One region of the Bacillus sp. URHA0034 genome, then DNA from elsewhere that is predicted to be linked to it. Evidence: predicted binding sites of a transcription regulator. Region 1 holds the regulator's gene; each other region holds the start of a gene.
What was found. Region 1 encodes Rex, which represses fermentation and respiration genes when NADH is low (regulators of the CRP and FNR family bind a similar motif). Its sites were predicted from a motif close to TTGTGAAATATTTCACAA; they were not measured.

Region 1 (7,779 bases):
TCTCCCTTATAATAATTTAGCTTTTATTTCTTCCATACATGTCATCATTGATAATACAGTGACCACTTTTGTTCCGGGTTCAAAATGAAAGGCCTCTGCATTAATCAGCAGCAGGCAAGAGGAAACGCCAAGCTTTCTTGTTATCACTAATTCACACTTCCTCTGTTTGATCAGCTGCGTATTGTCCTTTAAGACTTGAAGCAGCATTTTACCTTCATCTAAATTTATTTCCCCAGACTGTAAAAGTTTCTCTAATACATAAACTTCGAGCATTCTTGAAAAGGTAAACTGATGACTGCCTTTATCCATTTCCAAATAAATATCCATAACAGATGGTGAAACAATGTTACGTTTTATGAGGTCATCCTTTTCCAGCTTTAAATCACTAATATTAGGTGAAAACATATCTGCTAATTCATCCAAAGACAAATTATCCTTCATGGTCTGGATTTTATTAATCCGCTCTAAAATCTTTTCTTTTGGAAAGAACGTTTCCTGTCCTGTGAACGTGGATTTTCGGATAAACCACTCTTCCGGGATCAGATCCTTCCGCTTCCATCGATACAGCTGGCCGTAAGAAATACCGGCAAGATCCAGCAGCTCCTTTTTAGAAATTAACTCGTCGCTCATTTTAGATAACCCCTTTCTAAAATAGAATGTAACATAACACTGTTACGTTTGTAAAGAGACAAAAAAAGTGTTTCACTAATTTTTGTTAGTAAAACACCCTTTTATCATTATTCTTCTATTTCTTCTGTTGGATAATGTTTTAAGAAATAAACTAAAGACTGTAATTCCACTGCCAAGTCGATGTGATGAACTCTAATCGATGCAGGGACATTTAATCGTGCGGGCGTGAAGTTCAAAATCCCTTTTACTTCGGCTTTTGCCAGCCTGTCGGTAATCACTTGGGCAACAGGGGCTGGAACCGTAAGAATGACAACGGATATCTTTTGCTCTAAGAGCACCTTTTCGAGATCATCCATGTGATAAACAGGAACCTCCCGAACTTTTGCACCCATCTTTTCCGGATCGACATCAAAGGCAACCTCTATTTTGGTATTATTGTTTTTTAAAAAATTATAGTTCAAAAAGGCTGTTCCTAGATTACCAACCCCAATTAACGCAACCTTTGTTAGTTCATCTTGATCAAGTGTCTTACGGAAAAAGGTTAACAAATAATTGACATTGTAGCCGTACCCTTTCTTCCCCAAGGCCCCAAAGTATGAAAAATCTCGGCGAATCGTTGCACTGTCTACCTTTACCGCTTCACTTAGTTCCGCAGACGAAACTCTTTGTTTCCCGGAAGTATGCAGATTTTTTAAAAACCGATAATAGAGGGGCAGCCGTTTTGCTGTCGCCTGTGGTATCTTCATCGTTTCATTGCTCATAATCTCCCACACCCCATTCCAAAAATGTAAATATTACTTAACTTGTTCCGTTCTTTTAAAGTCTCCGTTTTTTCCGCCTGTTTTCTCAACTAAGTATGTCGGTCCAATGATCATACCTTTATCTACTGCTTTGCACATATCATAAACGGTTAAAGCGCAAATTGATGCCGCTGTGAGCGCTTCCATTTCAACACCTGTATTTCCTTTTGTTTTAACGGCTGCAGCAATATGCAATTGATGGCTCTCATTTTGGCCTTTTTCCCATGAAAAGGATATATTGACCCCTGTTAGTGGAATCGGGTGACACATTGGAATAATGTCCCATGTTTTTTTCGCAGCCATTACCGCTGCTACTTGTGCGACCGCTAAAACATCGCCTTTTTTCATTTCATGGTTTGATATCTTTTGAAAGATTTCATCACTTACAGTAATACTCGAATGAGCAAGAGCCGTTCGTGCGGTTTCGGGTTTGTCACTAACGTCCACCATTTTAGCTCTGCCTTCGTCATTGAAATGCGTAAATTCTGCCATAAAAAAATCCCCCTACGAAAAAATAATACACTATTTTTACCACAATGTGTGTGAAACTTTGAACGAATATGTATTTTTTCTTGAAAAAAGTGCCATAAATCCTCACTTTATTGCCGACCTTACGCTAATACGGTACACTATTTATATAGTAAAGACTGATTTGCTGCTTATATAAGTGAAAGGTTTCACTTTAAAGATGAAATGGGAATACAGCTTTTGTCTTATATTACCATGCGACATAATCCTTACGTTTTGTTTTTTTAATAGAGGTGAATATAAATGATTTTACTGCAAGTAAACCAACTGCAAAAATATTATGGGGCTGACCTTATTTTATCGAATATAAAGCTTGAATTACAAACCCGCGACCGCGTTGCCCTTGTCGGTCGGAATGGCGCTGGGAAATCCACGTTATTAAAGATTATTGCCGGACACCTGTCCCATGATGGCGGCGAGATTATTAAACCCAAGGATGTAACCATCGGTTATTTAGCGCAAAATACCGGCCTTGAATCAAATTTATCGATTTGGGATGAGATGTTAACCGTCTTTGAACCGCTTCGATTGATGGAAAAAAAGCTTCGTCAACTCGAAGAACAAATGGCCGACCCTGATATTTTTGAAGATAGTGCAAAATATGAGCGTATTTTAAAAGAATATGATCAGCTCCAGGTTAAATTTAAAGAGCAGGGCGGCTATCAATATGAAGCCGATATTCGCTCCGTCCTTTACGGGTTAAACTTTCACAACAGTTCACTGATGATTACAAGCTTAAGCGGAGGGCAAAAGACCCGGCTCGCTTTAGGAAAGCTGTTATTAACAAAACCTGATATTTTAATATTGGACGAGCCTACTAACCATCTTGACATCGATACCCTTTCCTGGCTGGAGCAATATTTACAGGGATATGATGGTGCCATTTTGATTGTTTCCCATGACCGTTATTTCTTAGACAAAGTTGTCACCCAAGTTTACGAAGTATCACGGAAACAAATCCAACGATTTACCGGCAACTATAGTGCCTACCTTGATCAAAAAGCAGCCAATTATGAGCGCGATATGAAACTCTATGAAAAACAGCAGCAAGAGGTTGCTAATCTGCAAGATTTTATCCACCGTAATCTTGCTAGGGCCTCTACGACGAAACGAGCCCAAAGCCGCCGTAAAAAGCTTGAAAAAATGGAGTTAATGGACCGGCCGCTTGGAGATGAGAAATCAGCTACCTTCTCCTTTGAAATTGAAAAACAAAGCGGCAATGATGTATTGACGATAGAATCCTTGGCTGTAGGGTATGAAGGTAAAAAGGTCTCGGAGGATATTTCGTTTCGGGCCTATAAAGGAGAAAGTATTGCATTAGTCGGACCCAATGGAATTGGGAAATCGACACTCTTAAAAACGATTATCAAGAAGCTGCCTCAACTGGCGGGTACCATCCTCTATGGGACCAATCTTGCAATTGGTTATTATGACCAGGAGCAAGCAGAATTAACCTCAAATAAGCGAGTGTTAAATGAATTATGGGACGACTATCCCTTAAAAAGCGAAAAGGAAATCCGGACAGTTCTAGGTAATTTCCTTTTTTCCGGTGACGACGTATTGAAAATTGTCTCAACCTTAAGCGGCGGCGAAAAAGCACGGCTCGCACTTGCCAAGCTTATGCTAGAAAAAGCCAATTTGCTTATTTTAGACGAGCCGACGAACCACCTCGACCTCGACAGCAAAGAAGTACTGGAAAATGCCTTGATTGATTATCCTGGTACCATCCTATTCGTCTCACATGATCGTTATTTCATAAACCGGATTGCGACTAAGGTGTTGGAGCTGAGTCCTAAGGGCAGCTTAGAGTATCTGGGGGATTATGATTATTATGTGGATAAGAAACTCGAACAGGAAGAACTAGCGGCACTCGCACAAGCAGACTCTGCTAAGAAAACCGCTGAGAAGGATTCAATCGAAAAAAATAGTTATCAACAGGATAAAGAGAGTAAAAAACTTGAACGCCAGCGAAAAAGACGATTAGATGAAGTGGAACAGCGAATTGAGGAACTTGAAGAGCAACTTCAAGCGTTTGAACAACAGTTATGTGATCCAGAGGTTTTTCAAGATCATGAAAAGGTATTAGATATTAATATTCAGAATGAAAAAGCAAAAACAGAACTGGAGCAGTTAATGGATGAATGGGCTGCGCTTGCCGAATAATGACGAAACCGGGGGTATTTTCCCGGTTTTTTTTTAACATGAAATTTAGTTGTCCACAAGGTTACGCACATTTTAAATAGTATTTATATAAACATTTGTTGCAGTTTTCCACAATATCCACAGTTATCCCCACTTTTATCCACAGTGTCCACAGATTGTTGATATCTATCCACAAATTGTGAATATTATATTTACTTTTCAGAATTTTTTATCCACAGGCAAGAAAAGCGCAGGCGCATTGTTCAGAAGCGTATGGCCTGGAGTGCTTCAACTGAGATAAAGGAAATTCGAAAAGCGTAAGCGCCTTGATCAGGGGCGACAGGCATAAGACGAGCCGGCGAGAAGGCTGCTCTCTAGCCTTCTTGACGGTTTGGCTTATGACCCCGAGCCCCTAGGCGCTGGAGATAGACAACACGAAGAGCGGCAGCGATTCGATGTTCACTTATCGTAGGGCGAAGCGCGAAGGACACTAGCCGCTAGGGCGCTGGAGCTGGACAATTCTCTGTTCTAAATACAAAAAAATCCTCCCGATTCGGAAGGACTATTCGTTATATAATTCGATATCAAGCCCAGGATTGGCATTAAGGTTCAAGCCAGCCCTGATTCCTTTTTCAAACATAACACTGCCGGCAGCAGCAATCATTGCTGCATTATCCGTACATAATGAAAGTGGAGGTATCACCAATTCAACCTCAGGGTGTTTTAAAAAGGTCTGTTCCAAGGTGGTTCTTAGTCCCTTATTGGCAGCAACGCCTCCTGCTACTAATAGCTGTTTAACTTGATACTCTGCAACAGCCCTCTCAGTCTTTTTCACAAGCACTTCAATGACACTTTCTTGAAAGCTTGCTGCTAAGTCCTCAGGGACAATGGTCTCTCCGCGCTGCTCTGCATTGTGGACCGTGTTGATAACAGCTGACTTTAAACCACTGAAACTAAAGTCGTATGATCCTTCCTCAAGCCATGCCCTTGGTAAGTCAATTGTCGGTTTACCTTCATGGGCCAGACGATCAATATGAGGGCCGCCTGGATAAGGCATATTCAAAGTTCTTGCAACCTTATCATACGCTTCACCAGCTGCATCGTCTCTTGTTTCACCAATCACTTTAAAGTGACCATGCTCCTTCATATAAACAAGCTCCGTATGCCCGCCAGAAACGACGAGGGCCAGGAGTGGAAATTTTAGTTCAGTTACCAATCTATTTGCATAAATATGCCCAGCGATATGGTGAACCGGCACCAATGGCTTGTTGTGAGCGAAGGCAAGGGCCTTAGCAGCATTTACCCCAATTAACAATGCGCCCACTAAACCTGGGCCCTCTGTAACGGCAATGGCATCTATTTCCGAAAATGTTAGCTTCGCTTGGCGCAGTGCCTCTTCTATTACGATGGTTATTTGTTCAACATGGTGACGAGAGGCTATTTCAGGGACAACCCCTCCAAATCTTTTATGACTCTCAATTTGCGATGCCACCACATTCGCTGCTATTTCACGGCCATTTTTTATAATCGCTACGGCGGTTTCATCGCAGCTAGTTTCAATTCCTACTATCCATAAATCTTTTTTCATAAGTTCACCCACATAATTAATGCATCTTCCTGATTATCGGAATAATAATTTTTTCGAATCCCGCCGTTTTGAAACCCGAATTTTCGGTAAAGGGATTGAGCGACATGGTTAGTCACACGGACTTCAAGTGTCATACTCCTTGCTCCCATTTCACGGGCTGTCGAAATTAGTTTTGTTAATAAAGCTTCGCCCAGTTTCTTGCCCCTATAGCCGGGGAGGATCGCTATATTGGTTACATGGGCCTCATCAATGACGATCCATGTGCCGCAATACCCAATGATTTTATTATCCTCCTCAAGGACGATATAAACAGCAAATTTATTATTGTGTATTTCATTGAAAAATGCCTCTCGACTCCATGGTGTGGTAAAGGAGGCCTGCTCTACTTCTAATACCTGGTCAATATCCTCTTCCCTCATAAAACGAAAAACATAAGAATCTACCATTTATCTCTAACCCTATCCATTTAGAATTTTTCCCTTTGCCTCCAGCCATTTTGCTTCAGCTTCTGCCAAGCGAATATAATTTGGAACAAAGGAATGTAAATCTTCTCCTGGTTTATCCTGCCCTAATGCCGCCAGCTCTGCTGGCCGAGGGTTGTGCTCTGTTATGCCGGCAAAGATAGCTTTATTTCCTAAAATCTCTTCGATTTTAACATGATGCAATGGTAAATCATTTCCGACGAATAAAATAGGTTTGTCCAATTCTTGTAGGCCAGCGGCCCAGTCAGCCAACATAACGAGCTGATCCTGCCTTACCGCTGCCAACTTACTGTTTTGATATTGATAGAGAGCTGTATATACCTGCCCTCTTCTAGCATCAAATAGTGGTGATACGTACCCATTAAAGTATCGCCCTGTACCGGCTGCTAATATTTCAAGACTGGAAATCCCAACAAGGGGTATGTTTAAGGTCCAGGCTAACGTTTTTGCTACGGTTACGCCTATTCTAACTCCTGTATAGGATCCAGGCCCTTTTGCAACCACTATCTTCGTTAAATCAGCAGGTACTCTGTCGCAATCCTTCATTAAGGTTTGGATTGCAGGCATTATTCGAACAGAGTGGTTTTTCTTTAAGTTGGTAATATATTCACCGAGCACCTGATTATCTTCTAACAGCGCTACTCCTAAAACATAATTAGAAGTATCTATCGCTAAAATGGTCATCTAAAATATCTCCTTACATAATTGCTCATATCTAGGTCCTTTAGGCTTCAAGACAATTTTCCGCTGATCCTGACCTTGATGGTATAAAAAGATTGTTAACAGTTCTTCTGGCAACTGCTCTTCAATCAGATGGGCCCATTCCACTACGGTAACTCCTTCACCTGCAAAGTATTCATCAAAGCCTAGATCTTCGTAAGCATCCGCTACTCGGTATACGTCCATATGATACAATGGAAGCCGTCCTCGATATTCTTTGATTATTGTAAATGTAGGGCTATTAACCGTCTTTTTTACTTCTAACCCCTTGGCTAAGCCTTTAGTAAACGTAGTTTTTCCAGCCCCTAGGTCGCCCTCAAGAGCAATGACGTCACCTGGCTGCAGATACTTCGCGAGTCTTTCCGCGAATTGCGAAGTATCCCTATCGTTTGATGTCGTTAATTCAAATTCCTTCATCCAATCACCTAACTTTACCATAACAATTCTTTATTTTCATTTTACCCTTATTTAGGCATAAAAAAAACCTTAGGATGCTTCCTAAGGATGAATACCTATGTTGTTTATAAGAATTTGGGCTTTAATGCAAAAAGAGGACGGTTCTCTATGTTAGACAGACCCCCGAATTAATCCCTGATTCTTACCATCAGGATCATCCAAAGATTTGGCTTTGAATTTGTACCTCATCAGGGGACGAAGTACCGTTTACATGGTTTCACTCTTGTTCTTGGTTATAAATAGACCAACTGCTCTATTGGACAAATTCAAAGGATATATTAAAAAACTGTCCAATAGAACCTCTTTATTGGACAATATCATCAAATTTCTTAGGTTAAATGTCCATTGGATCCTCTCTAATGGACATTTTCTTCAAAGCTCTTTGAAAATTTGTCCATTAGATGCAACTCTATTAGATAAATCTTTCCCATTT
Region 2 (7,779 bases), 1.1 Mb from region 1:
GACGGGGACATCTGTCATGATTGCACCCGCTGGGAAGAGGACCCTGACTGGCAGGGCTTTCTTAAAAAGAATCATTCTCTTTACCTTTACAACCAATTTTTAAAAGAGCTGATCGCCGTGTACAAATTTCGCGGTGATTATGTATTAGCGAAGGTATTTGCTGAACTTTTTAAAAAAGAAATAACTAAAATTAACCCAGATTTACTCATTCCTATTCCTTTAAGTGAAGAGCGCCTGTATGAACGCGGCTTTAATCAGGCAGCGGCGCTCCTAACCTTTTCGGGCTTCCAACCGGACCATATCCTTACGCGGGTTCATTCTGAAAAACAATCGAAAAAATCACGAGCAGAGCGGATCCATATCCCGCAGGTTTTTAAAGTCGATCCAGACGGTGAAATACAGGGAAAAAGGATTTTGTTAGTCGATGATATTTACACAACCGGCTCGACACTAAGACATGCAGCTAAACTTCTAAAAGGGGCGGGGGCAGCGAGCGTCCAATCGTTCACAATTGCAAGGTAGACTCGAACCCCGTCGCCCTTTGAATTCAGAATCTCATCCTAAGTGCCTTTTGAGCATTTTCAATATCATGACCGAGAAGAAGCCCTAGATCATAGGCAGGATAGTAGCCATGCTTGTGCATATAGTTAAAGACTCTCTCGTGCCCATGAATTGCTCCCGTTAGTTGATTTGTAAAGGTTCTTCGCAATGCAGGTGTGGCTGTTTCAGTAATGGCAGTGGCAAGATTTCGCACCATTGTTTTTGATAATGCCAACAGATCGCCGGCGAAGAAGCCGATATCTTGGCGGACTTCTTCCTCTTCACGTCCTTGATAGCCTTGGGCGGAAGGGTAAAATTTCAGTAATTCGTGTAGGTTTTTTTCAAGGTCCTGAATACATAAACGGTATAATTCTCTAAGTTCGGTATCAGTAACTTTATTGATCGACATTTTCAGTTTCATTAATCCTAGGGATTGAAAAGCCACCATTTCGTGTAATTCCAAGGTCTCATGCCAGGCCAGCTTTTTCCTATTTTCCTGTTCCATGATTCGCATCCTCCATTCATGTTCACATCACTGTAACGTATTCCCTAGGCTTATTAGTGGCAAATTGTCCTCCAGAATAATAAAATAAATATATGAATAACCATTCATTTTAGAAAAAACAACCTAGTAAAGTCAATGTCTGTATTCCTTATTGACACTATTTCCCTATTATTTTTGTCAAAAATTCGACAAAATTATTGTTCTGTTTTAGCAGGAATCTCATAGGGTAAAATAGAATTGTATTTACATAGCCTTAACAAAAGGAGGAGTCCACATGAAATACAACGTACGTGGCGAAAACATTGAGGTTACTCCAGCAATTAGAGAGTATGTTGAAAAGAAGATTTCTAAATTAGAGCGTTATTTTACTGAGGCACCTGATGCAAAGGTGAACGTGAATCTTAGATTCAATCAAGATAAATCTTCAAAAGTTGAGGTCACTATTCCACTGCCGCAATTAGTATTACGCGCTGAAGAAACAAACGTTGATATGTATGCAGCGATTGACTTGATTACTGACAAACTTGAACGTCAAATCCGTAAGCACAAAACAAAAGTAAACCGTAAATTCCGTGAAAAAGGGGAACCTTCTTTCACTTTTGTAGCAACTGAAAGCCCTGAGGCTCTCGAGTATGATGAAGAAGATCTTGAATTAGTCCGTACTAAGCGTTTTGATTTGAAACCAATGGACAGTGAAGAAGCGATCTTGCAAATGAACATGTTGGGCCACAGCTTCTATGTATTCACTAATTCTGATACTAATCGTACAAATGTTGTTTATAAGCGTAAAGATGGCCGTTATGGCTTAATTGAAGCACAGTAAACTTGATAGCAGGAACGCTGCTCCTTTGCGGAGCAGTGTTTTTTTATAAAAACGCAAAAACGGAGGTTACATCATGACATTTTCAATCGTTGGCTATGACCCATCTGAAAAAGAATGGGGAATTGCCGTGCAGTCTAAGTTTTTAGGAGTAGGTGCAGTAGTTCCTTGGGCAAAAGCAGGTGTGGGTGCAGTTGCGACTCAGTCTTATGCCAATACGGCTTTTGGTCCAAAAGGACTTGAATTAATGGCCCAGGGAAAAACAGCGCAAGAAGTACTTGAATTACTAATTGCGGACGACCCTGAGCGAGAGATGCGCCAGTTCGGCTTAATTGATGCGGCTGGAAATGCTGCTAGCTTTACTGGTAAGGAATGCTATGATTGGGCAGGCGGGCTCACAGGGGCTCATTTTGCCGCACAAGGAAATATTTTAGTGGATGAAAAAACTGTGAACGCGATGGGGCGCGTGTTTGAAGAGACCGAAGGAACACTTGCAGCAAGATTGCTTGCAGCATTAGATGCTGGGCAAGAAGCCGGCGGGGATAGCAGAGGCAAGCAGTCGGCGGCGCTATTGGTAGTAAAGGAAGCTGGCGGCTACGGCGGCTTTAATGACCGCTTTGTGGACCTCCGCGTGGATGATCATCCTGACCCCATTAAGGAATTAATCCGCCTCTATCAGCTTCAGCAATTATATTTTGCGCTATCAAAACCGGAGAGGATCGTTTCGGTTGAAGGGAAGGTAAAAGCGGAGTTAATTGTACAGTTGGGAAGATGGGGCTATTTAACGGGTGATATGATTGGAATCGAGGAAGTTTATCGTGCGTTAACCAACTTTATTCATACAGAAAACTTTGAAATGAGAGAACAGCCAACAGGATTAATTGACTTAGAGATTTTAGAATATATGAATAGGAACTAATAAAAATAGAGTTGTCCCCATGTGGATAACTCTATTTTTATATACTTATCCACAAAATTCTGAATGTTATACACATTAATCACAAGTGTTATATAAAATATGTGTATAAAGTAGATTGTCTATCCTGAGAGAAGGGGAGGGTGGTTGATTTCTATGAAAACTTCTCCTATAAAACAAAGTTCAGGTATTTCATTTGTGAATTGTCTAAAGGGATTAACCCTATTAGACAAAATCGCTTAGTGTTTATCAAAAACTGTTCAATATAGAGCCCCTATAAGACAAAACTCTTGTGATTTATGGCAAATTGTCCAATAGAAGCACTCTAATAGACAGAAACCTTGTGTAGCCAAAGTAGATTGTCCAATAGATGCGCTTCTATCGGACAAAACTCTCGAGAATTCTAGAAAACTGTCCAATAGAGGTATTCAATAGAAAACGGAATAATACAAAAAGATGGCCAGCGACAAAATCGCTGACCGAAAATACAAAATCTATAAGAATTGTCCAGCACCAGCCCAAGCGGCTAGTGTGCCGCCATCTTCTTATTATTTCCCAGCGCCACAGCAGTTTTTATACTTCTTACCACTGCCGCAGATACATGGGGCATTACGGCCGACATCCAGCTGCTTCACTTTTGGCTTCTGCTTCACTGGTTCGCCGTCTTCCTTCGGATTCACAGCTTGGCCTTTCGCCACCTCTTGACGCTCGAGGTTATTGCGAATTTCCGCCTTCATGATATACATGGCTGTTTCATCTTCGATCGATTGAATCATCGCTTCAAACATTGCGAATCCTTCATGCTGGTATTCACGAAGCGGATCGATTTGTCCATAAGCGCGCAGATGGATTCCTTGACGAAGCTGATCCATGGCATCAATATGGTCCGTCCATTTAGAGTCAACCGCTCTTAATGTGACAACCTTCTCGAATTCACGCATCTGCTCAGGGAACAGAATCTGTTCCTTCTCCTCGTAGCGCTCCTTGACTTTTGCAAAAATCGCTTCAACGATTTCTTCCGGCTCTTTGCCCTTTAAGTCATCTACCGTGATATCACCTTCATGAAGAAGGGTAGCCTGAACGTATTCGACAATCGCTTGCAGATCCCATTCTTCCTCATCCTCATGACGAGGGGCATGAACATCGACATTCCGCTCAATCGAGTTTAGAATCATCTTCTGAACGATGTCGCGAAGGTTTTCAGATTCTAGTACCTCATCACGCTGCGAGTAAATGATCTCACGCTGCTGACGAAGGACATCGTCATATTGTAAGAGCTGTTTACGGGCATCAAAGTTATTGCCCTCGACCCGTTTTTGCGCCGATTCCACGGCACGGGAAACCATTTTACTTTGGATTGGCTGAGTGTCATCCATACCAAGTCTTTGCATCATCGCTTTCATATTGTCAGAGCCAAAGCGGCGCATCAATTCATCTTCCATTGATAGATAGAATTGAGTTACACCAGGGTCCCCTTGACGCCCGGAACGTCCACGAAGCTGGTTATCAATCCGCCGGCTTTCATGACGCTCGGTGCCAATTACCGCGAGACCGCCAAGTTCGATTACACCCTCACCAAGCTTAATGTCTGTACCACGACCGGCCATGTTGGTCGCAATCGTAACGGAACCCTGATGACCTGCTTCAGCAATGATTTCTGCTTCCCGTTCATGGTTTTTCGCATTCAAGACATTATGTTGAATGCGTTTCTTGGATAAATAATTGGAAATTAATTCGGATGTTTCAATCGCGACGGTACCAACCAGCACTGGTTGTCCCTTTTGATGGCGTTCGGCAATATCTTCCACCACTGCACGGAACTTGCCGTCCATCGTGGCGTAAATTAAATCCGCACGATCATCACGGGCAATCGGTCTATTTGTTGGAATCACAATAACATTCATATTATAAATGTTCCGGAATTCCTCTTCTTCCGTTTTCGCTGTACCGGTCATACCGGCTAATTTTTCATACATACGGAAGTAGTTTTGGAACGTAATCGTTGCCATCGTCATGCTTTCATTTTGAACCTCAAGACCTTCTTTTGCTTCAATGGCCTGGTGCAGGCCTTCGCTATAACGGCGGCCCTTCATCAAACGGCCCGTAAATTGGTCAACGATGACAATCTCACCGTCTTGAACAACGTAATCAATATCCAGGTGCATGCTGACATTGGCTTTTAACGCCTGGTTAATATGATGGTTCAACGTAACATGGGCCATATCGAAGAGGTTTTCAATGCCGAATGCTTTTTCAGCTTTACTAATTCCTTCTTCGGTGAGCATGACGCCCTTTGTTTTCTCGTCATAGCTGTAATCTACTTCTTTTGTCAACGTCCGCACAAACGCATTTGCTTGGATATAAAGCACAGCTGATTTCTGGGCTGAACCAGAGATAATCAATGGTGTACGGGCTTCGTCAATTAAGATGGAGTCAACCTCGTCAATGACCGCATAAAAAAGCGGGCGCTGAACTTTTTGCTCTTTATAAAGGACCATATTGTCACGAAGGTAGTCGAAACCAAATTCGTTGTTTGTTCCGTAGGTAATATCAGCTGCATAGGCAGCCTGTTTTTCTTCGCTATCCATACTGTTTAAGTTTAAGCCGACAGTAAGGCCTAGAAATTCATACAATTGGCCCATTTCAGTTGCGTCACGGCTAGCCAGGTATTCGTTGACGGTAACAACGTGAACACCCTTACCTGAAATGGCATTTAAGTAAACCGGCATCGTTGCCGTTAATGTTTTACCTTCCCCGGTCTTCATTTCCGAAATGTTACCTTCATGGAGAGAAATACCACCCATTAATTGGACGTGGTAAGGATATAATCCAAGCACACGACGGGCGCCTTCACGGACAACTGCAAATGCTTCCACAAGCAAATCATCAAGTGTTTCGCCTTTTTGATAGCGTGCTTTAAACTCTTCTGTTTTTTCGCGAAGCTGATCATCTGTTAATCTTTCGGTTTCGGTTGCAAGTGTATCAATCTTGGCTGCAAGCTTGTCTAACCGCTTCAACTCGCGTTTGTTCAAATCAAATACTTTATTTAAAATCCCCATACCTGATGAACGCTCCTTTATCTGAGACTAATTCATATTAAATATCCATGTCAAAATGTTCGATAATTTCCCTTTTCATCTTACCATTTACTTTTTACAGTGACAACAATGTTAAGAGCAGAGTAAAAAGGGTGATTCTACTATTATATAGTAACTACTCATCGAACACTAATAAAGCGCTAGCAAAAATTCGGTTTTTCGACAATAATGACAGACTTATGGCACTTTTGTGACCTAGGACACTATTACGTTTATAAATGAATAACGGTTGTATAAATTATAATATTTTTGTATAAAAATTAATAATTAATGATGTTTACACTATTGTAGTAGTGCTAATTAAACCCTTTGAAAACAACATTTATATGTTGTTTTTAGGTAAAAATCAACTGGCGGAAAGTGTGAAAAAATATTCACAAATTGTACATTGGAATATACTCTTACAATGTTAGATACTACCTTTAGAGAGGTTAATATGGAAAATAAATAGAGAAAAAGTCCGAAATGGGAAGGGTGAGTTAATTGGCCATTTGGGGGAAAAAGAAAAATAAAGAAACAGATCCCGATACTAGAGAAAATAGAAAAAAGGTTGGCCTAATCCGCAGACTCTGGCAAAAGTTCAGAGCCATTGACTGGAAGAACCCAGTTAATAGATGGAAGTTATTATTTGTTTCATTAATTGGTTGCATTGTTTTATTTGGCGGTGGATACGGAGTTCTTTCTTTTACCAACTCGCCGTCCTTTTGTTCCAGCTGTCATGAAATGCAGCCGGAATATACGTCTTATACAGCTAGTGCCCACAACCAGATTTCCTGTGTTCAGTGTCATATTAAGCCAGGTACGGTAAATATGCTGACACACAAAATGAAATCGTTAAAAGAAGTTTACTACCACGTTACAGGGGTACCAGAACAGATTGTTCAAACAGAAGAAGAAGCAGTTTCAAGTCAGAACTGTTTACAATGTCACTCGAAAAACCGGCTGGTTACAGCCTCAGGTGATTTAAAGGTAAATCACAAAGGACATATTGAACAAGGGATCCCTTGTATTACCTGTCACTCAGGTGTTGTCCACGCAAAAATGGCCTCTCGCGGAATCAATACAGAAGAGGTTCGCGGTGATTGGACAAAGGCAAGTGCCGAAAAGTTAATGGAAGAAAAATACTTGAGACCGAATATGGGTACCTGTATTGACTGTCACGATAAAGTAAATAATGGCGAAAAGCCTTGGTTAGAAGCTTCTTACAACGTTCCGCCGAACCCTGAAGAAGCAGCGAAAAAAATCGAAGAAAGCAAAAAAGTAACAACCAGTAAAACAACAACTGCTGCGGCAACTGAGAGCGAAAAAACAGCGACTACAAGTGAAACAGAAGCAGCAACGCTGGCAGCACATGATCAAAAAACACAAGACATCATTCTTCAAGCAATTGGTAAGCAGCAAAAAGACGTCAAGCTTTCCATGGCCTGTGAAACTTGTCATAAAAAGGTGAAGGTGCCAAAGAGCCATAAAGTGGCAGGGTGGAGTGGAGCCCACGGCAGCACGGCAATTCAAAGCTTAGACAAGTGTGTAAACTGCCACCAAGATTCTAAGTGGGCCAGAGCTATTCCAAAAGAGGATATTATCTCTCTCCTTAAGATGAAGACGAAAACAAACTATGTACCAAACTTAACAGTTGTAAAAGAACAAACAAGAATCAATAAGTTCTGTAGTGCATGTCACGCAGACCGTCCATCAGGACACGGCACAAGTGATGCATGGTTAACAGGACACGCTAAGAAAGCCTTAACAGCAGATCAAAAAGAAGAATGCTTCGTCTGCCACGACCGGGAAAAACCAGTGGCAGGTTCAACAACTCCAAAAGCACCAACAGATGTTTATTGCCAATACTGTCACAGAACGGGTTTTAAGTCTCCGGTAAAGAACTAATTAAATCATAAAG
Region 3 (7,779 bases), 2.3 Mb from region 1:
GACAGTTTTTTGGAATGGATTTTATTTTTGATGAAATCCCTAATCAACATGTGCCTTACCATTATGATGTTTTTTATAGCAGCCCTGTCGAATTTGTGGTCGGGACAACTGATTGTTTAACCGGTATGCCTGTGTACTTTAAAAAGCAGGATTATGGGAAAGACTTGCTAACCGTACTAAGGGCATCAAGCTCGCTGCCGTTTATCGCTCCGGAAATCCGGTACCAAGATAAAATTTTACTAGATGGAGGGATAAGTGATCCTATCCCTATCAAAAAAGCGCAAAGTGATGGTTTTAAAAAAAATATTGTCATTTTAACTAGAAATAAAGGTTATTTAAAAAAACCATCAAAATTTCACTTCCTTGTAGACAGAAAGTACCCGGATTACAAAGGGTTACAGCAATCATTAAGGACAAGGTATCAAGTTTATAACGATACCCTGGATTATTTAGAAAAAGAGGAAGCTGCAGGTAATGTGCTGATTATTCGTCCATCGGAGCCATTAAAAGTGGGGCGAATGGAAAGAAATTCACAAAGGCTTGCAGAGTTATATAGCCAAGGCTACCGGGATGCAAAGGCATCGATGGATAAAATTAATTCTTATTTAGAAGGTATGAGGAGAGTCTAGCAGACTCTCCTTTTACTTTTTAAAAACTTCTATCATTTTTTTTAATCCTATTAAATAAACTATTAGTAGAGGAATTGATAAGGGGTTATCTGGATGAAAATAAATGAATATTACCGGGATTCAGCTAATATGAACTTAAATGGTAGTATTGCCGCTCTGGTTCCGACCACTATTATCATAGTAGGAAATCTTTCTGTTTTTAAGCAAAGGGAAATCATGCTATTTGTGCTTCCATTTATGATTTATAGCCTGATTAGTTTTCAAGTCTATCTATTTAGAATGAACCAATCTATCACGATTAAACGCAATATGCATGCTTCTAGGGATATTTCGATGTCCATTTTTAAAGCCCGTCATCTATTAATACTTTACAGGAACTCTCACTCTTCAAGATTGTTCATCTATTTTCCCAATGGTCATATGGCTGGGCAAATAAAAAAGTTTCGGGGAACTGGGGTCGAGAGGTTAAAGCCGTCGAGAACTTATGCTATATACAATAGAGAAGACCAAGTATTGGGATATTTTAAACTAAAAGGAAGAAAAATGGTAAGGATTAATGTTTTTGATAGAAATCGGGCCTATTTAGGCAGATTTGAAAAAAAGAATATCGGTTTGCGGAAAGCTAAAAAGGTGCTGTTTGACCGTAAAGGAAGGTTTATAGGAGAGGTAGAAGGATCTTCTTTCTTTATGGATGAACTCGTTTATGATTGTGGTCTTAAAGAGGTAGGGCGGCTGAGGAGAGGGTGGATGCCGATTGAATGGAGCCCTTTATTTCCAGAGCCGAATACACCGGTACTATCACTTACAGAAGACCTTTCTGAAGAGGACAGACTGCTTAGAATGTCGATATTAATTAACGAATACTTTATTGAGAGATAATACAAGACAGTTTCCTTCCATAATAATGTTTGATATGATGGATTTAAGTTTGATTTTTGGGGGTAAAAGTTGTGCAAATTGAGTTAATTAAAGGTCATGGATCAGGAAATGATTTTCTCCTCATCGATGAAATTTCAAATGACTATATGTTTTCGGAAGAAGATAGAGCAAATCTTGCTAAGGTATTGTGTAACCGTGACTCCGGGCTCGGAGCCGATGGAATTCTGTTTATTATGAAAAGTGAGCAAGCGGATGGAAGAATGCGTGTCTTTAATGCCGACGGTTCTGAAGCATCAATGTGTGGAAATGGCCTCCGCCTTGTAGCCAGATATATCTGTGAACTGCAAGGAATTAATCAGGCGGTTATTGAAACAATGAAAGCAAATCTAAAGGTAAGAAGACAAGAGGACATATATCCTCAAGTTCACACCTACCAGGTTGAGATCTCGCCGGTCCTGTTTGAGCTTAAGGCGCTCCCTTTAAACCTAAATAAACCGACTCTTTTTAACGAAAGAATTAAGGAGCTTTCAGATGATTTAAGGTTTACCGCTGTTGCGGTACCCAACCCGCATTTGATTGCGATGGTAGAATCTGAGCAGCTTAAAAATAATCTCCAAAAACAACTTAGTGAAAAAGTGAATGGTCCCAATGATTTATTCCCGGATGGGGTAAATGTTAGCTTTGTAAAGCCGCTCGAAAGAGGCTCTATTTACGTCCGCACCTTTGAGCGCGGAGTAGGTTTTACAAATGCCTGTGGTACAGCAATGTCTGCATCTTCATTGGTCACTTGCTTAACCGATTTAAATGACTATGAAAAGGTCATCAACGTTTATAATAATGGCGGTAAAGTCCAATGTGTGGTTCATAAAATCGAGGATACCTATACAATTGATCTAATTGGAAATGCCACCTATCTTTATCATGCTAAAATCCAGTTAACTTTAAATGAAAAAACCTTTTCTGTTTCATCAAGAACCAATTTTACAGAACAAGAGACCTATGAAAAGCTCCAAGTAGTCGCGCAGGGAAAAATAGAACAATCACTTTAAGGATAAGGTAGATCACCTTATCCTTTTTTTACTGGTGTTTTTTAAAAACTCAAGGACCGGAGTAAAGGGCTGCAGTTGCTTTGTTTGAAAATAGTCCATAAAAGGGTCACCTTGACTGCGGATTCGTTTAAGTGCATTCTCCATATTAAAGGGAAATAATTCTAGTTTGTTATTCACTTCCTCCCAATAAAGAGGGGTAGCGACACCTGCATGGTCGTTTCCCCTCATCGAGTAGGGAGCAACAATCGTTTTCCCTTCAGAATGCTGTACATAATCAACATACAACCTGTTATTGCGATTTTTTTTCATCCGTTCAATCGTGAAGGAATCGGGATCCTTCGAGATCAAATATTCCGCAATAAAGCTGGTGAATAAGCGTGTATCGTCGTAGGTATAGACATTTTCCGGCAAAGGAAGGTAAATTTGTAAACCTTTATTGCCTGAGGTTTTTATAAAACCAATTAGATTTAATTGGTCCAATACTTCTTTAATCAATAGAGCTGCTTTGACGGCTAAGTGAAATGCGTCTTTAGATGGCGGATCCAGATCAAAAACGATTTCACTAGGTCCCAGGCTATTGATGGTTTGAAAAGGGATATGGAACTCAATTGCAAGTTGATTTCCAAGCCACACAAGGGTTTTGAGATTATTGCACACAATGTAATTAATTCCTTCTGCCTCTTTTGTCTGTACAAATTCAGGTGCATAATCCGGACAATTTTTTTGATAAAAAGCCTCTCCAAACATTCCATGTGGATAACGAATAACTGTTAAGAGCCGTTCCTTTAAAAAGGGCAGCATAAATGGTGAAACTTCTCGTAAGTATAGGATATAATCAGCCTTCTGAATATTGAACTTTTCCCATAAGGGTTTATCTGGATGGGTTATTTCCAACTCTTGAGGCAGATTTTTTTGAGCAAACATAAAGCGATCATATGTACAATCAGCAGGTTGTAAATCAAAGCGAAAGCGGTCAAAATGAGGTTCACGCAGTTGATTGTCATAAAGTTCTAAGTATTTCACTTCAAGGCAGATAGCTGGTTCAACATAAATAAATTGATCGTCCTCTTTAATCATGTTCTGTTTTATCGTTTCCTTCAAGGCATTCTTTTCTTCGGGTTTAAAGCCAAAAAGAACTTGGCCAATGGAAAATATTTCTTTATCTTGATAAACACCGATATAAAAATAGCCATTCGTTTTTTCATAGGAGGTAATAAAGCAGCTGACATATTTCCAGTTTTTATACTTTAGCCATTGCTGCGTACGTTTTCCTTCCTCCCAAAGACTATTTTTAGATTTAGCAATAATGCCTTCTCCATCATATAAAACCACTTTTTCCCATAATTTATTAAAATCATCATGGGGTTTTACGAATTGCAGCAGTTGATCGTTATTCGGATCAGATGTCAGCTTTAAACCAGCCGTTCGGAATAATTCTCCCAGCTCATCTTTTCTTTTATAAAAGGGTTCAGTAAACAGCTCTTTTCCTTTAATCAACAATAGATCAAAAACCATAAGACGGCAGGGGAAACGAGCTGCTTGCTCTTCAATTTTTTTTTCGGATTTTAGTCGCCCTCTTACCTGAATGGCAGAAAAATTTGCTTTATGTGTGTTTTCCAAATAAACAAGTTCACCATCTAATTGCAACGGTAAATAGGGTTTAAATTGGGTTTCATATTGCAATAGGAACTGTTTGATTTCCGGAAATTGAGGTAATAAATTCTTTCCATTCCTGCTTATTAGTTCAATCCCCTTTTGATTCCAGGTTAACATGGCACGAAAACCATCATATTTCACCTCGTATTGCCAATCAGGCCGTACGGGAAGATCAAAGGTTAAACTGGGCAGCATCGGCTTCATGGGTACGTTTCCTTTCTTTTTCTCTTATTTTGCTTCAATTAATTTCACTTCATCCTTTTCCAAATCTTTTAAGGAATGAAGAAGGTAATTTACCGCAAAATAAAAACAAAAAGAATGGAGAATACCTATGCATACGATGTGGAAAGGCAGTATTAGTTTTGGACTTGTAAACATCCCCATCAAGCTCCATACCGCAACGGAAGACAAGGATATAAAGCTTCGTACCTTGCACAATAAATGCCATGCTCCCATTAAATATGAAAAAATTTGTACTGTCTGTGAAGAAGAGGTAAAACCTGAGGATATTGTAAAAGCTTACGAGTATACAAAAGGTAAGTTTGTCGTTCTTGATAATGAAGAATTAGAAAAGCTGCGCAAAGAAAATGAAGAAAAGGCTGTAGAAATCATTGATTTCGTTAAAATTGAAGAGATTGACCCGATTTATTTTGATCGAACGTACTATATGTCTCCGAATGAGGGCGGCAGTAAGGCATACTCCTTACTGCGAAAGGCATTGCAAGAGTCCCAAAAGGTTGGGCTTGCTAAAATTATTATTCGCTCTAAGGAACAGCTTGCGGTTATTCGCGTATATGAAAATACATTGGTGATGGAAACGATTCATTATCCCGATGAGGTCCGTAAATCTGGAGATGTTCCCAATGTTCCGTCAGAGAATAAAGTAACGGAAAGAGAATTAGAAACAGCGATATTACTGATTGATCAGTTAACTACCAAGTTTGAGCCTGAAAAATATACTGATGAATATCGTACCGCATTATTAGAACTAATTGAGTCAAAACGGACGGGGCAGGAAACAGTAACCGCAGCTACTAGAGAAGTGGCATCAAATGTTACAGACCTAATGGCCGCCTTACAAGCGTCCATCGATCGGACGAAACCAAATAAAACAACAACCCCTGCACTGAAGGCTTCAACAACTGAGAAAACGAAACCAAAAAAAGCAGCTGCAGTGCCTAGAAAAAAGGCCCCATCGAAAGTAAAAAAAGAAGCCTAGCTACTGATGCAGTCTTGAATAATAAAGTGAAGGACCAGGGTTTTTTAACTTGGTCTTTTTTTACTATTTGAAATTGATCCAAAAATTGACTTGGATTAAAAATTATGTTAAAATTTATTTATGTTTTAATGTTTCGGTATTATCTGATTTAAGTGGTCGTAGCTGCACGAAAGTGGGGGAAGCTCTTTTACCTAACGTGTAGGATACGTCTTTTTTATTTTGTAAAATGGTCAACAAAAAGTAAAACGGTGATGCAAAAATGGCAAAGCTTCACTTTTTTATGTATTTAGAATTACTAGAATAATAGTTGGGGATGCCGTTTTAAGCGATGGTTTAAAAACAGTCATAACTACCTATAAGGAGTGATCGTTTTGGCGTTTGGCAGAAAAAATGAAGAAGAAATTAAATTAGAAGAAACAAAGATTTGGGAATGTACCTCTGAAACTTGTAAGTGCTGGGTTCGGGATAATTTTAAAAGCAGTGAAGTTCCACTTTGCCCAATTTGCAAAAGTGAAATGAGGCAATCAACGAAAGAACTGCAAGTGATTCATAACCATAGTAAAAATTTCATGTAAAGAGCAAGAAAGCAGGGAGCTTATAACTCCCTGCTTTTATTCGTTTTCTCTTGTATATTTCTTACAGTAAGATAGGACTAACTCTTCTTCATCTTCCTCTAATTCAAAATCAAGTACCTTTTCAGTCCCGCGTTCAAAAAAGTGATAGCTGGTTATTTTATCTCCGCTTTCATCGTGTACAAAAATACACTTTAAACCGACACCTTTTCCAGAATACAATTCATCCTCCTCATCGACTTCGAGCTCTAGAAAAAACTCATAGCGCTCTCCAGATAGTAACCCAAATGGATCTTCTAATTTTTCCACTTCGTGGCCTGTAATGTTCAACCCTATCATCCTTTTCTTGTTTAATGACTCTTTTATTATACACATTTTCAGGGATAACCCAAAAAGTGATATTGGTTACTGCAACAGCAAGGATTTTGAATATAATGTGAATAATTGCACAAAGTCAACTGAACTACAGAAGATTACGGTAAGATTAATATATAAGGGCTTACAAATCAAGGAAGCAGGTGTCAACATTTCACAAATGAGGAGAGAGGCCATGACAACAACAAAAGATACCATACATATTCAATTATACCCATTTTTATTAGCCAGAAAAAATTTTTACCAAATTCTCCATACTTTATTCTTAGAACCAGCCAAGCACGATTTATTGTTGCATGAGAGAAAGTTTTCTGAATTAAAAGAACTCCTTGAAGGCGGGAGAATTCTCGCTGACTTTTTTGAAGATGTCCATACAAAAGAGAAGGTGGATACTGAAAGAGAAGAGTACTGCCGGTTATTTATTGGTCCAGGAGCATTAGTGGCTCCTCCATGGGAGTCGTATTATCGAAGCAAGGACCGTCTTTTATTTGAAGAATGGACACTCCAGATAAGAGAGATATATCACCAATTCGGGCTCCAATCTATCCGAGAGAATAAAGAGCCTGATGATCATTTACTACTTGAATTTGAGTTTATGATTTTTCTGATCGAGCTTAGTCTGCAAGCTTCAGAAACTGAAAAGATTCAGGAACTGATTTCAAGTCAAATTCATTTTCTCAAAGAGCACCTAACCATTTGGATTCCCGAATTTTGTAAAAGGGTAATCGATCATACCACTAGCCGTCTATACCTAGGAGCTGCCATGCTTCTTGTAGACTTTTTAAACTTTGATTTGACATCTTTATTGGAAATAGAGGAGGCATTAGAAAATGTCTGAAAACCACTTAAAGAACTTGTTAACAAATAAAATGCAGAGACGAACCTTTTTAAAATGGTCAAGCGCAATTGGTATACCAGTTATTGCTGGTGGAATAGGGACAAAGATGCTTGTCGACCGTAGCGAAGAAACTAAACCAGTAAGTGCTAAAGAAGAAAGCACAGAGACGATTATTTCAACCTGCAGTGTTAATAACTGTGGAGGACGTTGTATCATTAAAGCCCATGTAAAAGATGGGGTCGTGGTCAGAGTTAGTACAGATACCAAAGAGGGTGGAGACCTCAAAAATCCTCCCCTAAGGGCATGTATCAGAGGAAGAAACTACCGGAACATGCTTTATCATCCTGATCGTCTAAAATACCCGATGAAACGAGTAGGTAAACGGGGAGAAGGGAAATTTGAGAGGATCTCTTGGGAGGAGGCGATTGAATCTATTGCTGCACAAGTAAAAAATATTGGCGAAACATATGGCCCTGAATCTAGATATGTTAACTATGCATCAGGTCAATGTTGGGGGTTACATGGCGGAGTGAGTGCTGCCAAAAAACTTTTAGCCTTAACT
Region 4 (7,779 bases), 2.1 Mb from region 1:
TGGAGTTATTAATTGTTATTATGAGAACTGCTTGCTCCAGCGCTTAGGGGCTTCCGTTTTCCTAAAAAAAAATCGAGTGTCTAAAAAGACGCTCGATTTTTCTTTTTACCCTTTTTGCCGTCGATAACGGTCAAATGAGCAGGAGATTTCTTTTTTGTTTTGGTGCTTTTCTTTAATGATGTTAAAGTTCCTAGAGAGGAGGTTCTGGCAGTAGAATCTCCACTCTTTTGCTGTAATCGTTTTTTAGATTTTTTAGCTGCCTTAAGAAATGCCCGCTGCTCTTTTTTCTGAGGGCTCGAATTTGAAAACCTGCGAAAAAGGAAATAAATGACTAAACCGATCAATGCTACGACAGCTATTCCCTGAATGAAACCGGCAGGATTTGCTGTAAATGAACTGACAAGTCCAAGTAATGCAAGAATAATAAGTACCCCAACCAATAATCGTTGATGTCCGATTTTTCAAGAAAGCCACCTCCCTATGAGCATCTTAAGCATTTTTTTATTCTTTTAAACACATAGGTAAAAAGATTTAGACAATTTCTTCATTTTTTGTGTCAAATTCTGTTTCCTGTTCTCTCCTTAATAATTCTTGGAAAGAGAGAATGGCCACTTCTACTTGGTCATTATTTGGTTCTTTTGTTGTTAACAATTGAAGCCAAAGACCAGGCAGACCCAGATACTTTAATACTGGAATATCTCTTAATTTATTGGTTACCTGTAAGACCTCAAATGCAATTCCTAACACTACTGGTATTAAAAGAATACGGTCAACAACCCTCAACCAAAGCGGTGTTGTCGGGACAAGTAAATACACAAAAACTCCGACAATTACTGTAAATAATATGAAACTGCTGCCACATCGATAATGCAGCCGAGAATGTGCCTGCACATTTTCAACTGTTAATTCTACCCCTGCTTCAAAGGTGTTTATTACTTTATGCTCTGCACCATGATATTGAAACACTCTTTTTATAAGGGGGGTTAATGAAACGAAATATATATAGCATAGGAGTAGTAAAAGCTTAAAGAAGCCTTCTACAAGTACTTGAGCAAAATCAGATGGGAAAATAGGTTTCGTTAAGACCGCTAAAAAAACGGGAATTAACGTAAAAGCAAATTTTCCAAATAAAAACGAAATCACTCCTATAACGGCTACCCCTAAGTACATCGACAATTTTGAAACTTCTTTTTCTTTAATCGTTTCGTCATCTTTAGGATCAACATCATATCTTTCAGTTGAAAAGTTCAAATGTTTTGAGCCATTTGCACTTGCTTCAATGATGGCGATAATACCACGGAGAAACGGAATCTTTTTTAAATAAGATAAAGAGGAATTGGCTTTTCGTGGTACATGAAAGTACTCTACAGAACGATCTTTCCTGCGGATAGCGGTAACATAATGATGTTTCCCGCCAAACATTACACCTTCGACGACTGCTTGGCCGCCATATACCGGTTTTTGAGAATTAGACATGGTTTAAACACCAACCTATCAACATAGTTGCACAATAGCAGAAATGATAAATCTGTATGTACTTAATTTTATTCTACTAGAAAAGTGAAAAAACCTCTAGGATGACATAATATTTCCATATAAAAACAGAAAAAATTTTTTCTATGTAAGGATTAATTTTCTAAGGGCATAATAATGATGGAATTTAATAAGACCTACATAAAATGAACATGGTTAAAATAAAGAATGGAGGTTGTCAATATGACAAACGAACAGCACATCAATAATTATCCAAAACCAATGTCATTTTTAATGATGGTATTTTGGACTGGTTTATTTGGAGGTTTTTTTTGGGGTGTCATAGGGTACATTGCTTATTTTTTTAATTTTACAGAAGTTAGCCCCAATGTCATACTAGAACCATGGGCTCTGGGTGATTGGAAGTACGGCTGGCTTGGTAAAGCAATTTCTTTGATATTTCTGATAATGGTTTCAATTATAATGGCTTTCGTTTATTATGCTGTCCTAAGAAAACTAAAGGGTATATGGTTTGGGATGGGATTTGGTATTGTTTTATTTTTATTGGTCTTTTTTGTTCTTAACCCCATTTTCCCAGGAATTAAACCATTTATGAAGTTAGGCAGGGATACCATTATTACTTCTATTTGTTTATATATGTTATATGGAACGTTTATTGGTTATTCCATTAATTATGAATATGAAATTAATAAAGTACAAGACAAAGAGGCATCAACCTAAGTTCTAAATAGTCGAATCATTAAAGGTTATGATAAAATATCTTTATCTACAACCATGAGAGGGGAAATGGAGATACAATGGAAAAATTAGAGAAGTTAAGAGCAGCATTTTCTGAAAAAGGCATTGATGGTATTCTGATTACCAGCCCTTATAATCGCCGTTACATATCAAATTTTACCGGATCAGCAGGTGTTGTCTTAATTAGTGCGGAGAAAGCTCTGTTCATTACAGACTTCCGTTACATTGAACAAGCTAGTGAACAATGCCAAGGCTTTGAAATCATAAAATACTCTGGTTCTATCCCGGAAGAAATTGCCTTACAAGTTAAAAATTTAGGGATTAAAAAACTTGGTTTTGAGGAGGACTTTCTAACATATTCCTCCTTTAAAGTATATGAAAAAGAAATTGATATTGAACTTGTTCCAATTTCCGGAGTAATTGAAAAGTTACGCTTGATAAAGACAGACGCAGAGATTAAGATATTAAAGGTGGCTGCAGATATCGCTGATGCTGCATTTAAACATATTTTGGATTTTATCCGTCCAGGTAAAACCGAATTAGAAGTATCAAATGAGCTTGAGTTTTTTATGAGAAAGGCCGGTGCTACGTCATCTTCTTTTGATACCATCGTTGCTTCGGGTCATCGCTCAGCCCTTCCACACGGTGTTGCAAGTGATAAAGTAATTGAAGCTGGAGATATCGTGACAATGGACTATGGCTGCTATTATAATGGCTATGTTTCTGACATTACCCGGACAGTTGCGGTTGGTGAACCGGATGTGAGACTAAAGGAAATTTATGCAATTGTCCTTGAAGCACAGCTTCGTGGAATGGCTGGATTTAAACCTGGTATTACAGGAAAAGAAGCAGATGCAATTACCAGAGACTACATATCAGAAAAAGGCTATGGTGAATATTTTGGTCACTCGACTGGTCATGGGATTGGACTTGAAGTTCATGAAGGCCCTGGTTTATCAATGAAGTCAGATATTATCTTAGAGCCTGGTATGGTGGTTACTTGTGAACCGGGAATTTACATTCCAGGACTTGGCGGAGTTCGGATTGAAGATGATACTTTGATTACGAACACTCATAATGAAGCTCTAACCCATTCTACAAAGGAACTAATTATATTGTAAGAAATTAGGAGGATTTAAAAATATGATATCTGTTAACGATTTTAAAACAGGTTTAACCATTGAGGTGGATGGTGGTTTATGGCGAGTTCTTGACTTCCAACACGTAAAGCCGGGAAAAGGAGCGGCATTTGTTCGTTCGAAGCTTCGTAACCTAAGAAACGGGGCGATTCAAGAAAAAACCTTCCGTGCAGGTGAAAAGGTAGAAAAGGCTCAGATCGACAATCGTAAAATGCAATATCTATATGCAAGCGGTGATTCTCACGTGTTCATGGATATGGATTCTTATGAACAAGTGGAACTTCCAGCAGCAAACATTGAATATGAATTAAAATTCTTAAAAGAAAATATGGAAGTTCATATCATGATGTTTCAATATGAAACACTAGGTATCGAATTGCCAAACACAGTCGAATTAGAAGTTACCGAAACAGAACCAGGCATTAAAGGTGATACAGCTTCTGGCGGTACAAAACCTGCAACACTTGAAACTGGTCTTATTGTTCAAGTGCCATTCTTCATTAACCAAGGTGATAAACTCATTATTAACACAACAGAAGCAAGTTATGTTTCTCGTGCATAAACTCTAAATAAAAAAGAAGGTGTCCCAAAAGTATAACTTTTAGGGTCACCTTCTTTTTTTAGTCTGTTGATTTCCGCTCCATGCGCTTCGCTTTCCGCGGGCGGAACGGGAAGCCTCCTCGTCGCTTCGCTGAGGGCACTGAAAAACTTACGTTTTTTTAACTTTTCAATTTGAGATAAGATAAAATTACGAGCTAATATAAAAAAAGGTGACATTTCGTCTTAAATTAGATGAAATGTCACCTTTTTCCTTGTCTTCTTTTACACTTTTTCATTTAGGAGCTTTAGAATCCGCTTAAGATTCACTGCGAACATCGCTGTTGCCCCTTGAATTTCCATGCCAAATAGACCCGAGGAATTTGCTATTTTAAACCCGTGTCTGTGTTTAAGTTCGCTATTTTTGGCCTCAATTTTATAGCGAGTTTTTGCTAGTTGTTTGAATCTTTCTGTTTCTTGAAATTCTTCTTGATCTTTATGTTCAGTTGATTTAACTGTTATTGAGTATGTCTTACTTTTTGCTTCTTCTTTATAGCACCCATCACGGAATGCACAACCTTTACATTTCTCAATATCAAAAAAGAACTTGATTCTTGGGTTTTTGTCTTGCCCCTTTCTTTCTTCATATTTTTTCTTAATTGCCATATGCCCTGCCTTACAAACGAACATTCCAGCATCTTTATTAAATTCAAATTCATCTTCTTTTGCCCGTGTTCCATGTGTTATATGTGGATGCAATTTAGAAATAAGTTCAAGTTGATTTTTTTTTGTATAGCTAATATTGTCTTTTTCAGAATAGGCTGTATCACCAATTACTGTATTAATTTCCATTCCTGTTGCTTGGCTTTTTTCAATTAACTCCTGCAGATATTTTCCATCACTTTTTTCTCCCGTTGTCACAACTGCAGCTGTTATTATTCTTTCATCGCTCATTGCAATATGTGTTTTATATCCGAAGAATGAAGAGTCTGCTGTTTTATGTCCTACCCGTGCGTCTGTATCAGTTGAACAATTCATTTGACTCATATGGTCTGTGTAATCTTCTACTACTTCATGTAGGACATTTAATTTTTCATTAACGTTAGGAATTGCAGCTATTAGTGGTTCCGATTCGACAACAGAAATAACTTGACGACAATAATTCAATTCATCTCCAACTTCGTCAGAAGTTGATTTTGGTGGAAATTTCTCCTTCATTGATTCGTCGATTTGATAAACTGCTTTTCTTAGGCTTTTTGACTTCTCTTGCAAAAATTCCTTTGGCGACTTTTGGTTATAACGTGACTGCGTATGTGTGGAGTCCACAATTATTGTTTTACTTTTTATAATTTCCTTTTCAAGTGCTATCTCAACGGTTTTCCCAATAAGCAAATCTAATAAGCCCACATCTTTAAGACGGTGCCTACGAAATTTTGTTAACGAACTTGGATCTATTACCGGGTCTTCTGGTGCCATGTCGAGGAAATATTTAAACGACATATCATATCTGGAACGCTGTACGATATCTACATCTGATAAATCATAAATCGACTTCAGTAATAGATATTTGAACATTCGGATTGGTGGCACCGCATTCCGCCCGTTATCTAGGCAATATTTCGTTTTTAACTCTTCGAGAATGAACGAAAAATCCACTAATTCTTTAATTCGTCGAAGCATATTTTCTTGTGGCACAACAAGATCGTAAATTGCTGTATATGGACTAAGAGTAAAAGATTCTTGATCGGAAATCATCTGGATACCACCCGCAAAATTTTATAATTTTATTATAAAACAAAAAGGCAGTTAAAAGGTCGATAAAGTCTACCTTTCAACTGCTTAAAATGTGAACTTTTTCAGTGCCCTCGCTTCGCTCCTGCGGGGTCTCCCCTGCCCCGTACTCCCGCAGGAGTCTTCGCGCCTTCCGCTCCAATCAACAGAGTGTGCAAAAATTATTCATCAATCACCTTTTGGGTCAGCTTCTTTTTTTCGTTCTTTACACATTTTATCCATAGTTTCTCCTAAGTTTCTGCACACTTTTTTTTTATAGTAAGGGTGTAAAAAAAATGGAGGAGAAGATGAACATGAATATGACACACTACATGGGTTTATTAGCAGACAACCAGCCTTGGAATTTGTTGATTTTTATGGCAGTTCCCGTCATATGTGCAGAAATACTGGCAATTTCAGAAATTGCCATCCTATTTACGAGAAAATTAGACGGCGCCTTGAAAAAAATGAATAGAGTAACGGGTATTTTTGCAGGAATTTACTTTACTGCTATTTTTATTTACTTAATGAAAACAGCATATATTCCACTAACTGTAAATGGTGAATGGAAGGGCTGGATTGACGTTGTGGCGGTTACATTTTACTTGCTCGGTATTATTCCATTCCTGGGAATGGCACTACTTGATCTAGGAATTATTTTTAAAAATAAAACAGAGGAAGAAAAACTTAAAATCCATGCTATCTTTGTTAGTATTTTCCTAATTGTTGCCCATATTGCCATGATTTTCGGAATGATTGATCCTTCCCTAGGGTCAAGCTCCTCAACCGGCCACGATATGATGAATATGTAACACCTAATCGGAGGCTGCTTGGCGGCCTCCTTAGTTATATCTAAAGAATAATATTTACTTTATAAAGAGTAAAAATTTCACTAAATAGTAGAAATTTAGTTCATTTCATCAAACCTCGGTTTGATAAAATGAACTAGTATAAGAATATTTGAAAGGGGTGAATCAATAGATGAAACGAATTACAACTTTCTTCTTCCTTTTCATTCTATTAGCCATTGTAGCAGCAGGATGCAGCTCAAAGCTTGATGACCAAAGTTGGAAGCTTGATAAGAAACATACGCCACTGCCTGATTTTGTTTTAAACTCTTCTGAAAAAGTTCAAGAAACGTATATAATGGCATCCACTTATCCTGAGGTTGTTGCTCAAGTACCATGTTACTGTGGGTGTGTGGCAGATGGGCATAAGAGCAATTTAGATTGCTTTGTTAAGTCTGTTGGTGACAATAACGCTGTTCAACAATGGGATTCACATGGTATATCGTGAGATACGTGTGTCAATATTGCCCGGGAGGCAATAGATATGCATCTGAACGGTAAAAGTCCCCAGAAAATTTATGAATTGATTAGTGAAAAGTACAAAGATCTTGGGGAAGCAACCCCAACACCTCAGCCAAAGTAGGGGTACCCATGAAGAAAATATTATTTGGATTTTATGCTTTGGTTATAATTGGTATTATCGTTTGTATAAGTAATAGTAATATTTTTGGTAAAGAGAATTCACAGGCTGTCACAGCAGGTGAAAGGGTTTACAATAAAAATTGTTTGATCTGTCATGGTGATACTGGAAAAGGTGAAGGGGAAAAGGCTGGAACTGCTTTAAATAATCAAAATTTCCTAAACTCTGTAACTGATAAGAATATATATAATTATATAAAATTTGGAAGAGAAGGAACTGGCATGCCGGCCTATGGACCCAGATTATCTCAGACAGAGTTAAAAAACCTAGTAGCCTATATCCGTAATTGGCAAACGGAAGATATCAGTTTTGATGCGCCAAGAACCATTGACGGGAATTCGGTAAATGGAAAAAAACTGTACAAACTGTATTGCCAGAACTGTCATATGGAAGCAGGTACGGGTATGTTACGAATGGGGACTGCTCTTGCGTCTGCGCAATATTTAAAATTTACAACTGATAAGCAAATATGGATTAGTACTGCATTTGGCCGGGAAGAGACGAGAATGGGACCGTCTTTAAAAGGCCTTGATGGTGTGCGTCAGCTAAAGAAACAGGATATCTCCGATATTGTGAGCTATATCCGATCCTTGGAAGAAAAGAATTAGATTAG

Region 2: a site for Rex is predicted at 6,242-6,259, ahead of ACZ9EE_RS19820 (cytochrome c3 family protein). Genes of this name have one in related genera too.
Region 3: a site for Rex is predicted at 6,439-6,456, ahead of ACZ9EE_RS26185 (TorD/DmsD family molecular chaperone). Genes of this name have one in related genera too.
Region 4: a site for Rex is predicted at 5,753-5,770, ahead of ACZ9EE_RS24650 (DUF6803 family protein). Genes of this name have one in related genera too.

The regions. Positions count from the first base shown of each region.
Region 1 is NZ_JBWCDK010000002.1:2,638,916-2,646,694, forward strand. Features, by position in the region: gene ACZ9EE_RS14615 (YhbD family protein) at 7-630, opposite strand; gene ACZ9EE_RS14620 (redox-sensing transcriptional repressor Rex) at 738-1,391, opposite strand; gene moaC (cyclic pyranopterin monophosphate synthase MoaC) at 1,425-1,922, opposite strand; gene ACZ9EE_RS14630 (ABC-F family ATP-binding cassette domain-containing protein) at 2,202-4,121, shown strand; gene tsaD (tRNA (adenosine(37)-N6)-threonylcarbamoyltransferase complex transferase subunit TsaD) at 4,663-5,688, opposite strand; gene rimI (ribosomal protein S18-alanine N-acetyltransferase) at 5,685-6,134, opposite strand; gene tsaB (tRNA (adenosine(37)-N6)-threonylcarbamoyltransferase complex dimerization subunit type 1 TsaB) at 6,147-6,854, opposite strand; gene tsaE (tRNA (adenosine(37)-N6)-threonylcarbamoyltransferase complex ATPase subunit type 1 TsaE) at 6,855-7,307, opposite strand.
Region 2 is NZ_JBWCDK010000002.1:3,696,425-3,704,203, forward strand. Features, by position in the region: gene ACZ9EE_RS19795 (ComF family protein) at 1-522, shown strand, start outside; gene ACZ9EE_RS19800 (spore coat protein) at 548-1,045, opposite strand; gene hpf (ribosome hibernation-promoting factor, HPF/YfiA family) at 1,320-1,868, shown strand; gene ACZ9EE_RS19810 (DUF1028 domain-containing protein) at 1,942-2,784, shown strand; gene secA (preprotein translocase subunit SecA) at 3,330-5,840, opposite strand; gene ACZ9EE_RS19820 (cytochrome c3 family protein) at 6,363-7,766, shown strand.
Region 3 is NZ_JBWCDK010000002.1:4,981,128-4,988,906, forward strand. Features, by position in the region: gene ACZ9EE_RS26150 (patatin-like phospholipase family protein) at 1-629, shown strand, start outside; gene ACZ9EE_RS26155 (hypothetical protein) at 723-1,508, shown strand; gene dapF (diaminopimelate epimerase) at 1,580-2,557, shown strand; gene ACZ9EE_RS26165 (DNA ligase D) at 2,570-4,417, opposite strand; gene ku (non-homologous end joining protein Ku) at 4,545-5,432, shown strand; gene ACZ9EE_RS26175 (cold-shock protein) at 5,804-6,007, shown strand; gene ACZ9EE_RS26180 (DUF6509 family protein) at 6,044-6,343, opposite strand; gene ACZ9EE_RS26185 (TorD/DmsD family molecular chaperone) at 6,555-7,217, shown strand; partial or broken gene ACZ9EE_RS26190 (DMSO/selenate family reductase complex A subunit) at 7,324-7,779, shown strand, end outside.
Region 4 is NZ_JBWCDK010000002.1:4,700,578-4,708,356, forward strand. Features, by position in the region: gene ACZ9EE_RS24610 (patatin-like phospholipase family protein) at 1-12, shown strand, start outside; gene ACZ9EE_RS24615 (SA1362 family protein) at 81-440, opposite strand; gene ACZ9EE_RS24620 (DUF1385 domain-containing protein) at 532-1,476, opposite strand; gene ACZ9EE_RS24625 (YqhR family membrane protein) at 1,717-2,214, shown strand; gene ACZ9EE_RS24630 (M24 family metallopeptidase) at 2,292-3,353, shown strand; gene efp (elongation factor P) at 3,376-3,933, shown strand; gene ACZ9EE_RS24640 (hypothetical protein) at 3,915-4,148, opposite strand; gene ACZ9EE_RS24645 (IS1182 family transposase) at 4,194-5,663, opposite strand; gene ACZ9EE_RS24650 (DUF6803 family protein) at 5,993-6,490, shown strand; gene ACZ9EE_RS24655 (PCYCGC motif-containing (lipo)protein) at 6,660-7,109, shown strand; gene ACZ9EE_RS24660 (c-type cytochrome) at 7,118-7,774, shown strand.